DNA from 4 places in the Microbacterium thalassium genome. Region 1 is predicted to be linked to each of the others. Evidence: predicted binding sites of a transcription regulator. Region 1 holds the regulator's gene; each other region holds the start of a gene.

Region 1 (3,207 bases):
CGTGTCGGCGTGCCCGAGGGCCGCGGTCGCCGCCGCCTGCGTCAGGGCGCTCAGGTGGTACGGCAGCCGGACCAGTCGCAGCGCGTCGATGAACGCGGGGTCGGCGGCGAGGTAGCCCACCCGGGCGCCGGCGAAGGCGAACGCCTTGCTCATCGTGCGCGAGACCACCAGCCGCTCGCGGCCCGGCAGCAGCGTCAGCGCCGACGGGACGTCGTGCGGCGCGAACTCGTGATACGCCTCGTCGACGATCACGATGCCGTCGGTCGCGTCGTACACGGCCTCGATGACGTCGAGCGTCATCGGGGTGCCGGTGGGGTTGTTCGGGGAGCACAGGAAGACGACGTCCGGCCGTGCTTCGCCCACCTGCTCGGCGGCGCTGACGGCGCTGACCGAGAAATCGGCTTCGCGCTCGCCTTCTCGCCACTCGGCCCCGGTCCCCCGCGTGAGCAGCGGGTACATCGAGTACGTCGGCGAGAAGCCGAACGCGGTGCGCCCAGGCCCTGCGAAGGCCTGCAGGATGTGCTGGAGCACTTCGTTGGACCCGTTCGCCGCCCAGATCTGATCCCGCGTCAGCCCGTGGCCGAGGTAGCCCGCGAAGGCCTCGCGCAGGCCCGTGAACTCGCGATCCGGGTACCGGTTCACCTCGCGCAGCGCGAGCGCGATCGCGTCGAGGATGTCGTCGGCGACCTCTTCGGGAACAGGATGGGTGTTCTCGTTGACGTTGAGCGCGACCGGCAGCGGCGCCTGCGGCGCTCCGTAGGGCTTGCGGCCGCGAAGATCGTCGCGGAGGGGCAGATCGTCGAGTCGAACGGTCATCCCGTCATCGTACGACCGCGCGATGCGCACGGACCGTCAGGTGACGATGCGTCGCGCTCACTGATCCGCCGAGTACTCCAGCGGGATCGCCAGCGTCTGACCCGCGCGCAGCACGCCGCCGTCGAGCGCGTTGAGGCGCGAGATCGCATCGACGACGTCGCGCGGGTCGGCCATCGGCGCGACCTCTTGCGCGATCGACCACAGGGACTCGCCCGGATCGACGGTGACCGTCTCGAAGGTTCCCGCGACGGCGCCGTCATCGCGACTCGCGAGCGCCGCGCCGCCGCCGATCACGGCGATCGAGAGCGCGACGGCGGCCGGAAGCGCCGCGATGGCCGCCAGCACACGACGGCCGCGCGGCGTCAGTCGCAGACGGGTGCGCGGCGACTCCGCGAACTGCGGCGCGAACCGGGCGCGACGACGTGCGACGGGAGTGGGGAAGCTGATCGCGGTCATTTCTCCTCCTGTGCAGGTGGGGAAGAGTTCGCATCCGCCGATCGGCCGGGAACGGCGGATGCGAACCTCTCTTCCGAAGTTATCTTCGATGTTCATGGGTGTCAAGCGGTCGATCCCGTTCCGTTCTCTCGAAGCGACACGCGGGCCGCACTCCGGGCGGATGCCCGAGGAACCGGATACGGTTTCGATAGCGACAGCCCACCACGGGCCTCCGACATTCGAAGACCGCTGCCGAAGACGGAGCGAGACAGGAGCCGACATGAGCGAGGCGAGCGGACGCGAGAAGGCGCCGGCAGACAAGCCGCAGACGCGGCGCCGCAAGAGCCTGAGCGACAAGCAGCTGGCGATCCTCGAGGTCATCCAGCGCTCGATCTCCCGGCACGGCTACCCGCCGAGCATGCGCGAGATCGGCGACGCGGTCGGACTCAAGTCGCTCTCGAGCGTCACGCACCAGCTGAACCAGCTCGAGCTGAGCGGCTACCTGCGCCGCGACCCCGGCAAGACGCGCGCGATGGAGGTCCTGATCGACCTGCCGGGGGCCGCAGCCGAGAACCCCGCCGACACCGCCCCCGCGCTCGGCGATGCCGCCCTCGTGCCGCTGGTCGGCCGCATCGCCGCGGGCGTCCCCATCACGGCGGACCAGCAGGTCGAGGAGATCTTCCCGCTCCCCCGCCAGCTCGTGGGCAAGGGCGAGCTGTTCATGCTCAAGGTCTCGGGCGAGTCCATGATCGACGCCGCGATCTGCGACGGGGACTGGGTCGTCGTGCGATCGCAGCCGACGGCCGAGAACGGCGACATCGTCGCCGCGATGCTCGACGGCGAGGCCACGGTCAAGACCTTCCGCCAGCGCGACGGTCACACGTGGCTGCTGCCGCGCAATTCCGCGTTCGAGCCCATCCTCGGCGACGAGGCCGTCGTGCTCGGGAAGGTCGTGGCGCTGCTGCGCGCGGTCTGACGGCCGCTCGGACAATCGGGACGTTGGGCCCGCGCGCCGCACCGCCCCGCCGCTAGTCTGACGTCAACGATCGGAAGGGGAGACCGATGGCGTCCGAGGTCGATGAGCTGCGCGCCGAACTGCAGGCGCTGCGCGAAGAGAACGCCCGACTCCGCGAGACCACCCCGCCACCGCCCGAGCACGCTGCGGCCGAACAGGCGCCACGGCGCAGCGGCTGGTGGCGCGCCCTCATCTCGGCGGTGTGCATCGTCCTGGTGGGGATCCTCGTCCCGGTCTCGATCGTGGGCACGTGGGCGCGAGCGCAGCTGGTCAGCGAGGACGCGTTCGTCGCGACGTTCGCTCCGCTGGCCGACGATCCGGATGTGCAGGCGCTCGTGATCGACCAGGCCACGACCGCCATCAACGACTCGCTCGACATCGAGGGCGTCACGGACGACCTGTTCGACGGCCTCCAGAGCCTCGATCTGCCTCCTGCCGCCATCACGGCGCTGGGGCTGCTGCGCGCACCGGCCGCCGCAGGGGTGGAGAGTCTCATCGACGCCGGGGTCACCCGGATCGTCGAATCCGAGGTCTTCCCCACGGTCTGGCGGACTGCTCTGGTCGCGAGCCACCGCGCGCTCGTCGCCACCGCGACGGCAGACGACACCGGCGCCGTGACCATCGACGACACCGGAACCCTCGGCATCCAGCTGGGGCCGATCATCGACGAGCTCAAGACGCGGCTGGTGGATCAGGGGATCGGGATCGCGAGCATGATCCCGACGATCGACACGACCATCGTCATCGTGCAGTCCGACGCGCTCCTGCTGGTCGGCGCCGTGTACAGCATCGCCGACACCGTCGGGTGGTGGCTGCCGTTCATCGCGCTCGGCCTCATCGCGGTCGGCATCCTCGTCGCGCGCCGGCGGGCGACCGCGACGCTCGGCGTCGGGATCGCGCTCACCATCGGCGCGGCGACGCTGGCGATCGCCCTCACCGCC
Region 2 (3,207 bases), 860 kb from region 1:
GAGCGCGCCCGAGACGGAGCGCGGCCGAGACGGAACGTGCGTGTCTGAACCACGCGTGCTGTCGGAACCACGCGCGCGGGTCAGAAGGGTGCGGGGTCGAATTCGGCGTCGGTGGCGAAGTGGACGCCGGATGCCGGATGGGACGGGTATCGGTGGCCGGTCGGGCTCGTCCATTCCAGGATGCCGCCGGGTTGCTGGACGACGGTCCAGGGTGTGTGGTGTTTGAGGGTGTGGTGCCTTCGACACAGGTGTGCGAGGTTGCCGACGTCGGTGGGTCCGCCGAGTGCCCAGTCGCGGGTGTGGTCGAGGTCGCTGCGGGTGGTGGATTGGCGGCATCCGGGGAAGCGGCAGTGCTGGTCGCGGACGGCGAGGTGTCGCCGCATTCTCTTGGTGGGTTCGTAGCGGTCGACGGTGAGGACGGCTCCGGAGATGGGGTGGGTGAGGATGCGGTCCCATCCGGGTGCTCCGGCGGTGAGTTCTCGGGCGGTGTCGGGGTCGATCGGCCCGTGCCCGGCGAGGGTGACGGCGTCGAACGGGTCGTCGACGGGGGAGTCGAGGAGGGTGAGGACCGGGACGGTGACCTGCACGGTCGCGCGGATCGCGCCGAGGCCGGTCTCGCGGGTCCCGGCGTGCGCGGCGGGGTCGGAGGCCAGGAGCAGGTCGGCGAGGATGTCGACGCGGAGTGCGTCGAGGGTGCGGCGGGCGGCGGCGAGGTCGTCGGCGGAGGTGCGGGCCTGGGTGGCGCGTTCCCGCGCATCGTCGGCGTGCAGCCGCGCCCGCACAGGCGCGCTCGGCGCGACAGCATCAGCATCGTCGGCGTGCACCGGCACGGGCTCGTCGAGGCTTGCCTCCGCCTCGCAGCCCTCTGCCGCGGCACCCCCGTTCTCCGCCGGAGCGCCGTGCCTCTGCGCTGACGCGTCGCTGGTGGTCGCGGCGTCACCTTCCACAGCCGCCGCCTCGCGCTCCGCGGTCTTCGCGTGACGTTCCGCCGCGGTCTTCGCCTCACGCTCCGCGGCCTTCGCCTCACGCTCCGCCGCGTGCGCCGCAGCCTTCGCGTCGGCCAGCGCCTGAGCGTCGGCGTCGGCCACGTCGCGGGCCATGCGGGTGACGCGGTCGTAGATGCCATGGATGACGACGGCGGGACCCACGACCTCGAGCGCGGCCATGCCGTCGTCGAGGTCATGCACCCGCACGGATCGCTGGGCCGCCGCCGCGGCGTGGCGTTCGCGGATGGTCTCGTCGAGGAACCACTGCGCGCGACGCTTCGCGACCGGACGCAGCCGGGACGCGGACTCCGCCTCGGCGTAGGGGAGGATGGTCTGCTCGTACTCGGCGAGCAGCTCGGGCTGGTCGATGCGGTCGGCGGCTTCGGCGATGACACGCGCGTGCGCGAGCGAGATGCGCCCCCGCTCGAGGGACGCGACCGTCTCGGGGAACCGGGTGACCAGTCGCTCCGCGTCGCCGAGCTGCCGCTGCACGGTTCGGTCGGAGACCCGCAGGGCCGAAGCGAGGTCCGCCGCCACCGACCGATGCGCGAGCTCGGCGTCGGAGCGGGTCGGCGCGGCATCCGCCCATTCCTGCGCGATGGCGCTCGCCTCAGCGAGCGCCCGCACCTCGCGAGCCTGCAGCGCGGCGATCTGCGCACGGAGCTCGACGACCTCGGACACCACCGGTCGCAGCCGTGCGCCGGCGACCTCAGCGGGTGCCGCCTCCGAGTTCGTCATGGCTCCAGCATGGCAGGGGGTTCGGACATTGTTTCGAAAGTGGACATGCACCGAGCGCGACGCGCCTGCCGCCGACGCTGCACCGACGCGCGGTCCCCCGGATGTCTCCTCGACTGCGCGATCGGTCGCCGAGCGAGCCGCAGTCCGGGTGGAGCAGCGCGATCAGCGATCGGCGATCGCGGTCACGATGACGACACCGTCGGCACGCCACTGGAAGTCCAGGCGGTCGACGCCCAGCAGTCGGCGCGCGACGGCTACCTCCTCGATCGGAAGCTCCAGGTGCAGCGAGCCCCGCGCGGCGTTCGCCACGGGTGCGCAGGAGTACCGGACGTTTCCGTGCCGCTCCAGCAGGAGGCAGTGCACGCGAGCGCCGGGGGCATCGGCTCCGTAGAGCCACAGCTCCCAGCCGAAGTGGTCGCCCAGCGACGACGCCCAGTCGATCTCGCCCGTGATCGGGAGGGTGGGCCATTCGTCGACGACCTCCACGAGGAGGGAGTTGCCGAGCGAGCCGGTGACCGGGATGCGGTCGAGCACCCGCGCCGAGGCGAGCGCGGCCGCGGTCGGCATCGGGTCCGCCGCGCTCGGGCCGTCCTCCGTGAGGTTCGGGCGCAGGCCCGTGGCGAACGCGAGGGCGAGGGCGACGACCGCGACGCCGACGAGCAGCAGGGTCCGCGGACGACGAGCGTCGACCGCGGCGTCGGCCGGCGCCGGGTGGTCGTCGGCCGCGCCCGTCGACAGGGACGGCACGGGGGCCGGTGCGGGGACGACGGGCGGTTCCTCGGCCCGCGCGGGCGGACGCGCGTCGCTCGGATCGGAGGTCGTGATCGACGAGTGCCGTGCCTGGTGAGCGCGCTGCTCGAGCTCCGCCAGGCGATCCCGGGCCGTGGCATCCGCGGCGATGTCGGCCCCGGGCCCGTACGCGCGCCGGCGCAGCTCGTCGAGCTCCGCGAGGTCGTCGTCGTCCATCCCCGCCCACGCTACGCCTCGCGTGGGCCGTCCGGGGTGGGCGTCAGATCAGGCCGTGCCGCCGGAAGGCGTGCCAGACCCCGTCCTCGCGGACGCTCGCGGTCACCTCGTCGGCGATCCGCTTGAGCTCGTCGTCGGCGTTGCCCATCGCGATGCCCACACCGCACACCTCGAACATCTCGACGTCGTTCCAGCTGTCGCCTATGCCGATGGCGTGGGCGGCATCCATCCCGAGGTGGGCCAGCATCCGGGTGATCGCCGAGCCCTTCGTCGTGCCCAGCATCCCGATCTCGCCGTTGGAGCCGCCGGGCAGCGGCATGCTGCCGGACACGACGTGGAAGCGATCGCCGAGGTCTTGTCGCGCACGGTCGACCGCCTCGGTGTCCTCGCCCAGGAACACCGCCTTCGCGATGCGTGTGCGGTCGGCGTCGGCGAGGTCGTGGAACCGCGGCGTGCGCTGCGGCGCGGTCTGTGGTTCGTCGCTCAGGTGCTGACCGCGCCAGCGGAGGATCATCTC
Region 3 (3,207 bases), 490 kb from region 1:
CTGCCGGGGACTTGTCGGATCCGCCACCCGCCGTGGTGCTTGATGGTGTGATGCCCCTTGCACAGCGGCGCGAGGTTGGCGAGCGACGTCGATCCCCCGTCCACCCACGCGAGGGTGTGGTCGATCTCGCACCGTGACGCCGGCATCCCGCATCCGGGCCCCATGCAGCGATCGGCGCGCCACGTCACGAGATCCCGGATCATCTTCGGCGGGTCGTACCGGTCTCGGCCCACCGAGAGCACCATGCCGGTCTCGGGGTGGGTGAGGACGCGGATCCAGTCCCGCGCCTGCCCGCACAGCTCCCGCGCCCGCTCCAGCGGAATCGGGCCCACACCCTCGACGACCGCCGGGTCACCACCCTCGGCGCCCTCACCGGACAGCACCGACAGCGCCGGCACCGTCACCACGACCGTCGGCCGGATCCCGCGCGCGGTGGGCGGCAGGCAACCGGTGTCGCCGTCGATCAGCAGGTCGGCGAACACATCCGCGCGCACCTGGTCGAGCGTGCGGTCCTCGCCCGGCTGCCTGGTGATGGTCTTCGCGATCGTCGTGATGCGGCCGTAGATCGCGTGCGCCTCGACCGCGGGCAGGTACGCGTGGAACCATGCCATCCCGTCTCCGACGTTCTCCACCGCGGTACGCCGGCTCGTGAGAGCCTCCGCGTGCCGCTCCGCGAGCGTCTGGGCGCGCTCGGTCTCGATCAGCGTGGTCAACGCCCGCCGGAACGCCGCGACCGTGGTCTCCTCGGCGATCGCGAGCGCCGGCGGCACGATCTTCTCCGCCAGGGCGGGCTCGAGCACCTCGACGCCCGCCACCAGCGCCCGCGCGTGATCATCCGTGATCTGCGCGTGCCCGAGCGCGTCGAGCACCGTCGGGTAGCGGTGGACGAGAGCTTCCGCAACGGCCATCATGCCGCCGGCGACGGTCTCGCCGACGCGCAGCGCCGCCGAGAGTTCGAGCCGAACCGAGCGCTCGATCACCGGAGCGATCGCGTCGCCGTAGCGCGCGGCATCCGCGAGGGCGCGAACGCGGAGCCCGTCGATGCGCTGGTACCGCTCGGCGGCGAACACCGACACCATGTTCGCCGTCTCGACGACGAGGCTCACGTCGTCGGGAATGTACGGCTCGGTGTCCGGGAAGCGGCCGTCATCGACGTGCCAGCCGACGTCGCCGCTGGAGAGCGCTTCGTCGAAATTCGCGTCCTCGTCCATGCTCTGACTCTAGAACGCACCTCCGACATCGGACTGCGCCGACGATGCCGACAGACGAAGACACCGTCGATCGCCGGAGCCGGAGCTCTGGACGCCTCGGTCTCCCCCTCGTTCCTCCCCCGCACGATCCGCTCAGGTCGCCGCCCGGCGGGCATCGTCGGAGCGGAAGGACACCATCGCGGCGACCAGGAAGCACAGCGCGCCGAGACCCGTCCCGAGGTTCATCCACCGCACGTTGACGAGCCCGCCCGTGGCGGGCAGGACGAACGCCCCGACCGCGGCGATGCCGAAGGCGAGCGAGCCGGCCATGTTCAGCCATGCGCCGTGCATCGTGCGGGCCGCCGGGTCCGACAGCTCCCAGCGCCGGGCCGCCGCCAGCAGCGCCAGCGTGCTCGAGAGAAGGAACGCGATGGATCCCCACGCGTTCGGGTACCAGCCCGCCGCCGCGTTCGTCGGATCGCGCACCGCCGCGGCGAGCACGACGACGGTGCTGACGTTGAACAGCACCGTGCCGACCAGCTGAACGGCGGCCGACCACCAGTCCAGAGCGTCGGCGCGCGAGCCCGGACGCCAGGGCGGCCTGCGCCCGCTCAGCAGCAGCTGGATCAGCGCGGCGAGCGTGAACAGCACGGATCCGGCGACGAAGGTCGCCGCATCCCACACCGGCCCGACGGCCGAGGCGTACCAGGGCACCGCACCGACGATGAAGCACGCCGACCCCAGGGCGAATCCCCACGACTCGCGCCGCAGCCGCCTGCGGCGGGACACGGTCGCCATCGTCAGCGTGCGGCGGGCGCGTCGGGAGTGTCCACCGCTCCTCCGAACCGCCGATCGCGATCCAGGTACAGCGAGATGGCGTGCCAGAGATCGGTGCGCGAGAAGTCCGGCCACAGCGTGTCGAGGAACACGAACTCGGCGTACGCCGACTCCCACAGCAGGAAGTTCGACGTGCGCTGCTCGCCGCTGGAGCGGATGAACAGGTCCACGTCGGGCATGTCGGGCTGGTAGAGGTGCCGGCGGATGAGCTTCTCGCTGATCGCCGACGGCTTGAGCCGGCCGGCGGCGATCTGGTCGCCGATCGACCGCATCGCATCGACGAGTTCGACGCGACCGCCGTAGTTGATGCACATCGTCAGGGTCATGACGTCGTTGTCGCGCGTGAGCTGCTCGGCGAACTGCAGCTCCTTGATGACCGAGCCCCACAGGCGCGGCTTGCGCCCCGACCACCGCACGCGCACGCCCCACTCGTTGAGCTGGTCTCGCCGGCGGTGGAGCACATCGCGGTTGTAGCCCATCAGGAACCGCACCTCGTCGGGCGAGCGCGCCCAGTTCTCGGTCGAGAACGCGTAGACGCTGAGGTGCTCGACCCCGGCCTGGATGGCGCCGGCGACGACGTCGAGCAGGACCTCCTCGCCCGCCTTGTGGCCTTCGACGCGCGTGAGGCCGCGCCGGTTGGCCCAGCGGCCGTTGCCGTCCATGACGATCGCGATGTGCTTCGGGACGCCTCCCGCGGGGAACGCGGGCGGGTGGACGCCGGTCCAGTCGATCGGGCGGTACGGCACGGCGTCGCGGTGGGTGTACGGCTTGGGGGTCATCGCGAGGGCTCCGATGAGACGTGGGAGAGGGAGCGGATGCCGCGCTCGAGGTGCCACTGCGCGTACGCGGCGATGAGGCCGGATGCGGCGGCGGTCGCGTGCGGCGACGCGCCGTCGACGATATCCCACTCCCCCGCCATGAGCGCGGTGAGCAGGCCCGCCGTCGCGTCGTCGACGCGCGCGGATCCGGCGGGCGCGCAGTCGGCGCAGACCATTCCGCCCAGCTGCGCGACGAAGGACGTGTGGGCGCCGGTGGCCCCGCACCGCGCACAGCCGGTGAGTCCGGGCGCCCAGCCCGAGAGCGCCATCGCCCGCAGCAGGTAGGAGTCCAGGATGCTGCGCGCGGCGTGCTCGCCCCGCGCGAGCGAGCGCAGGCCGCCGACCAGCAGCAGGTACTGCTG
Region 4 (3,207 bases), 210 kb from region 1:
CGCGCGGCAACTTCCGCGTTCGCGGCGACACGATCGAGATCATCCCGGTGTACGAGGAGTATGCGATTCGCATCGAGCTGTTCGGCGACGAGATCGAGGCGCTGTACATGCTGCATCCGCTGACGGGCGATGTCGTGCAGCGGCTCGACTCCGTGCCGATCTTCCCGGCGTCGCACTACGTCGCCGGCACCGAGACGGTGCAGCGCGCGATCGGCACCATCGAGGACGAGCTGGGGGAGCGGCTGCGCGAACTCGAGTCGCAGAACAAGCTGCTCGAGGCGCAGCGGCTGCGCATGCGCACGACGTTCGACCTCGAGATGCTGCAGCAGCTGGGGTTCTGCTCCGGCATCGAGAACTACTCGCGCCACCTCGACGGACGTTCGCCCGGCGAGCCTCCTCACACGCTGCTGGACTTCTTCCCCGACGACTTCCTGATGGTCATCGACGAGTCGCACGTCACGGTGCCGCAGATCGGCGCGATGTACGAAGGCGACGCGTCGCGCAAGCGCACGCTGGTCGACCACGGCTTCCGCCTGCCGAGCGCGCTCGACAACCGCCCGCTGCGGTGGGACGAGTTCAAGGACCGCGTCGGGCAGACGGTGTACCTGTCGGCGACGCCGGGGCGGTACGAGATGAGCGTCGCCGACGGCGTTGTCGAGCAGATCATCCGTCCGACGGGGCTCGTCGACCCCGAGATCGTGGTGAAGCCCTCGAAGGGCCAGATCGACGACCTGCTCGAAGAGATCCGCGTGCGCGTCGAGCGCGACGAGCGGGTGCTCGTGACGACGCTGACGAAGAAGATGGCCGAGGAGCTCACCGACTTCCTCGGCGAGCACGGCGTGCGCGTGCGGTATCTGCACTCGGACGTCGACACGCTGCGACGCGTCGAGCTGCTCACCGAGCTGCGCGCGGGCGTCTACGACGTCCTCGTCGGCATCAACCTGCTGCGCGAGGGGCTGGATCTTCCCGAGGTCTCGCTCGTGTCCATTCTCGACGCCGACAAGGAGGGCTTCCTGCGGTCGGGCACGTCGCTCATCCAGACGATCGGACGCGCGGCGCGCAACGTGTCGGGTCAGGTGCACATGTACGCCGACACGATCACCGACTCGATGCGAAACGCCATCGACGAGACCGAGCGGCGCCGCGAGAAGCAGATCGCGTACAACACCGAGAACGGCATCGACCCGCAGCCTTTGCGCAAGCGCATCGCCGACATCACCGAGGTGCTGGCGCGAGAGGCCTCCGATACCGACGCGATGATGTCGAAGAAGAGCGCCGCGAAGACCAAGAGCGGCAAGGGCAAATCGCCGACGCCCCAGCTCAAGCGCGAGGGCATCGCGGCCGAGGGTGCGACCCAGCTGGAGTCCACGATCGCCGATCTGTCGCAGCAGATGCTCGCCGCGGCCGAGGAGCTCAAGTTCGAGCTCGCCGCTCGCCTGCGCGACGAGGTGCAGGATCTCAAGCGCGAGCTGCGTGCGATGGAGAAGGCCGGGCACGCCTGACACGACGTGTCCCGCAGGTGGATTCTCCCCTTCAGGGGTTCCGCCCGCGTCGGCGCTCACGGGAGCTGTCGGTTCCCGACGAGCGACCATGGATGGTCTTGGGCCGGAGGCCGGTTCACGGGGGACCGGCGCGCGTCGGCGCCGGCGGTGAGTACCTCGCGGTCCTCTGCTCGGCGGGCCGACCGCACCGACTCCCGCAGGTGGAGTGTCGGAGGTATGTTCTAGCGTCAGGGTATGGACATCGATGACGGCCGGCGGCGCGTGCCTCCCGGCGACGAGGGAGCAGAGGGCGAGCCGTCGCGCATCGAGGGCGCCGGCGCCGGCCCCGGCTGGCCGTGTGAGGGCGGTTCATTGGACGACGACGGCCACCCCGAGTGGTCCGAGGATGCCGACTACCCGGACTGGTCGCCCGAGCCTCCCGACGCGGTCGGCAGGGTCGTCGAAGCCGCCACGGTGATGGCGAGCTTCGCCGTCGACCGGCTGATGGGGATCGACCGCGTGCGCCAGGAGGCCTTCTCGCTCGCTGCGCAGCGCGGCGGGCGCTTCAGTTCCGAGATCGTCCTCCGCTCGGTGCGATTGGAGCTCGCGGCGGCGCTGCGGATCACCGAGTACGCGGCCGGCCAGCTCATCGCGCACGCCGAGGCGCTCGTCCACCGATATCGGCCGGTGCTGACCGCCCTCGGGCGCGCCGAGATCACCGAGCGCCATGCCGAGGTCTTCGTCGACGCGCTCGATGCCGTCGAGCCCGAGCATCGCGCCACGATCGCTCCGCGAGCGCTCGAGATCGCGAAGGTCGAGCCCGTGGGCGTGTTCCGGCGGGCGCTGCGAGCGCTCATCGACGACGTGAGAGCCACGACGCTGGCCGAGCGCCACGATGCCGCGCTTCAGCGCCGACGAGTGGTGGTCGAACCCGCCGACGACGGCATGGCGTGGCTGATGGCGCTGATACCGGCCGTCGAGGCGCACGCCGCCCACGACCGGCTCACGCGCATGGCCAAGGCCATCAGGCGCATCGACGGCGAGAGCCGCTCTCTCGATCAGATTCGGGCCGATGCCCTGGGCGACCTGCTCGTCGCCGGAGACACCGGTGCGCTCCCCGAAGGTGCTCGCGGCATCCGCGCCAGTGTCGTCATCACGGTGCCGGCACTCACCCTTCTCGGAGCGGGAGAGGGAGGGGACGCCGGCTTCGGCGACGGAGCGGGACATGGACAGGGACCGGGACCGAGACCGGGTGCGGGATGGGGCGCGGGACCCGGTTTCGGAGGGGGAGCGCGCTCCGGGGACGGGCGCGGACGATCCGGCATGCCCGTCGTCGAAGGAGTCGGCCCGATTCCGGTCGAGCGCGCACGGGAGCTGTGCGGCGGCGATGGTGCGTGGATGCGCGTGCTGACGCACCCCGAGACCGGGGCGGTGCTCTCGGTCGGCCGTGACCGCTACGACCCACCGTCGACGCTTCGGAAGCTCACGAGATGGCGGGCCGACCGCTGCATGGCGCCCGGCTGCGGCATGCCGGCGGCACGGTGCGAGGTCGACCACACGCTGGCCTGGGAGCACGGGGGTCAGACGTCGCTCGAGAACCTCGCGCCGATCTGCAAGGGTCACCACACGGTCAAGCACCACGGCGGGTGGCATGTCGAGCAGGTCGGCGGAGGGGGAGCCCTCCAGTGGACGTCGCCGTCGGGGCGGCGGTATCGGGTCGAACCCG

Evidence for each region. Region 1 encodes LexA, which represses DNA repair genes until DNA is damaged. Its sites were predicted from a motif close to TCGAACANNTGTTCGA; they were not measured.
Region 2: the regulator LexA is predicted to act here: its motif matches at 1,746-1,761, upstream of HD594_RS05465 (HNH endonuclease signature motif containing protein).
Region 3: the regulator LexA is predicted to act here: its motif matches at 1,222-1,237, upstream of HD594_RS11530 (HNH endonuclease signature motif containing protein).
Region 4: the regulator LexA is predicted to act here: its motif matches at 1,711-1,726, upstream of HD594_RS10255 (HNH endonuclease signature motif containing protein).

What each region holds. Positions count from the first base shown of each region.
Region 1 is NZ_JACHML010000001.1:2,018,298-2,021,504, reverse strand. Features, by position in the region: gene HD594_RS09245 (histidinol-phosphate transaminase) at 1-816, opposite strand, end outside; gene HD594_RS09240 (LysM peptidoglycan-binding domain-containing protein) at 874-1,272, opposite strand; gene lexA (transcriptional repressor LexA) at 1,532-2,227, shown strand; gene HD594_RS09230 (hypothetical protein) at 2,314-3,207, shown strand, end outside.
Region 2 is NZ_JACHML010000001.1:1,161,823-1,165,029, forward strand. Features, by position in the region: gene HD594_RS05465 (HNH endonuclease signature motif containing protein) at 81-1,724, opposite strand; gene HD594_RS05470 (hypothetical protein) at 1,887-2,690, opposite strand; gene HD594_RS05475 (Cof-type HAD-IIB family hydrolase) at 2,734-3,207, opposite strand, start outside.
Region 3 is NZ_JACHML010000001.1:2,507,067-2,510,273, forward strand. Features, by position in the region: gene HD594_RS11530 (HNH endonuclease signature motif containing protein) at 1-1,211, opposite strand, end outside; gene HD594_RS11535 (hypothetical protein) at 1,344-1,979, opposite strand; gene HD594_RS11540 (isoprenyl transferase) at 1,991-2,806, opposite strand; gene recO (DNA repair protein RecO) at 2,803-3,207, opposite strand, start outside.
Region 4 is NZ_JACHML010000001.1:2,229,112-2,232,318, forward strand. Features, by position in the region: gene uvrB (excinuclease ABC subunit UvrB) at 1-1,502, shown strand, start outside; gene HD594_RS10255 (HNH endonuclease signature motif containing protein) at 1,737-3,207, shown strand, end outside.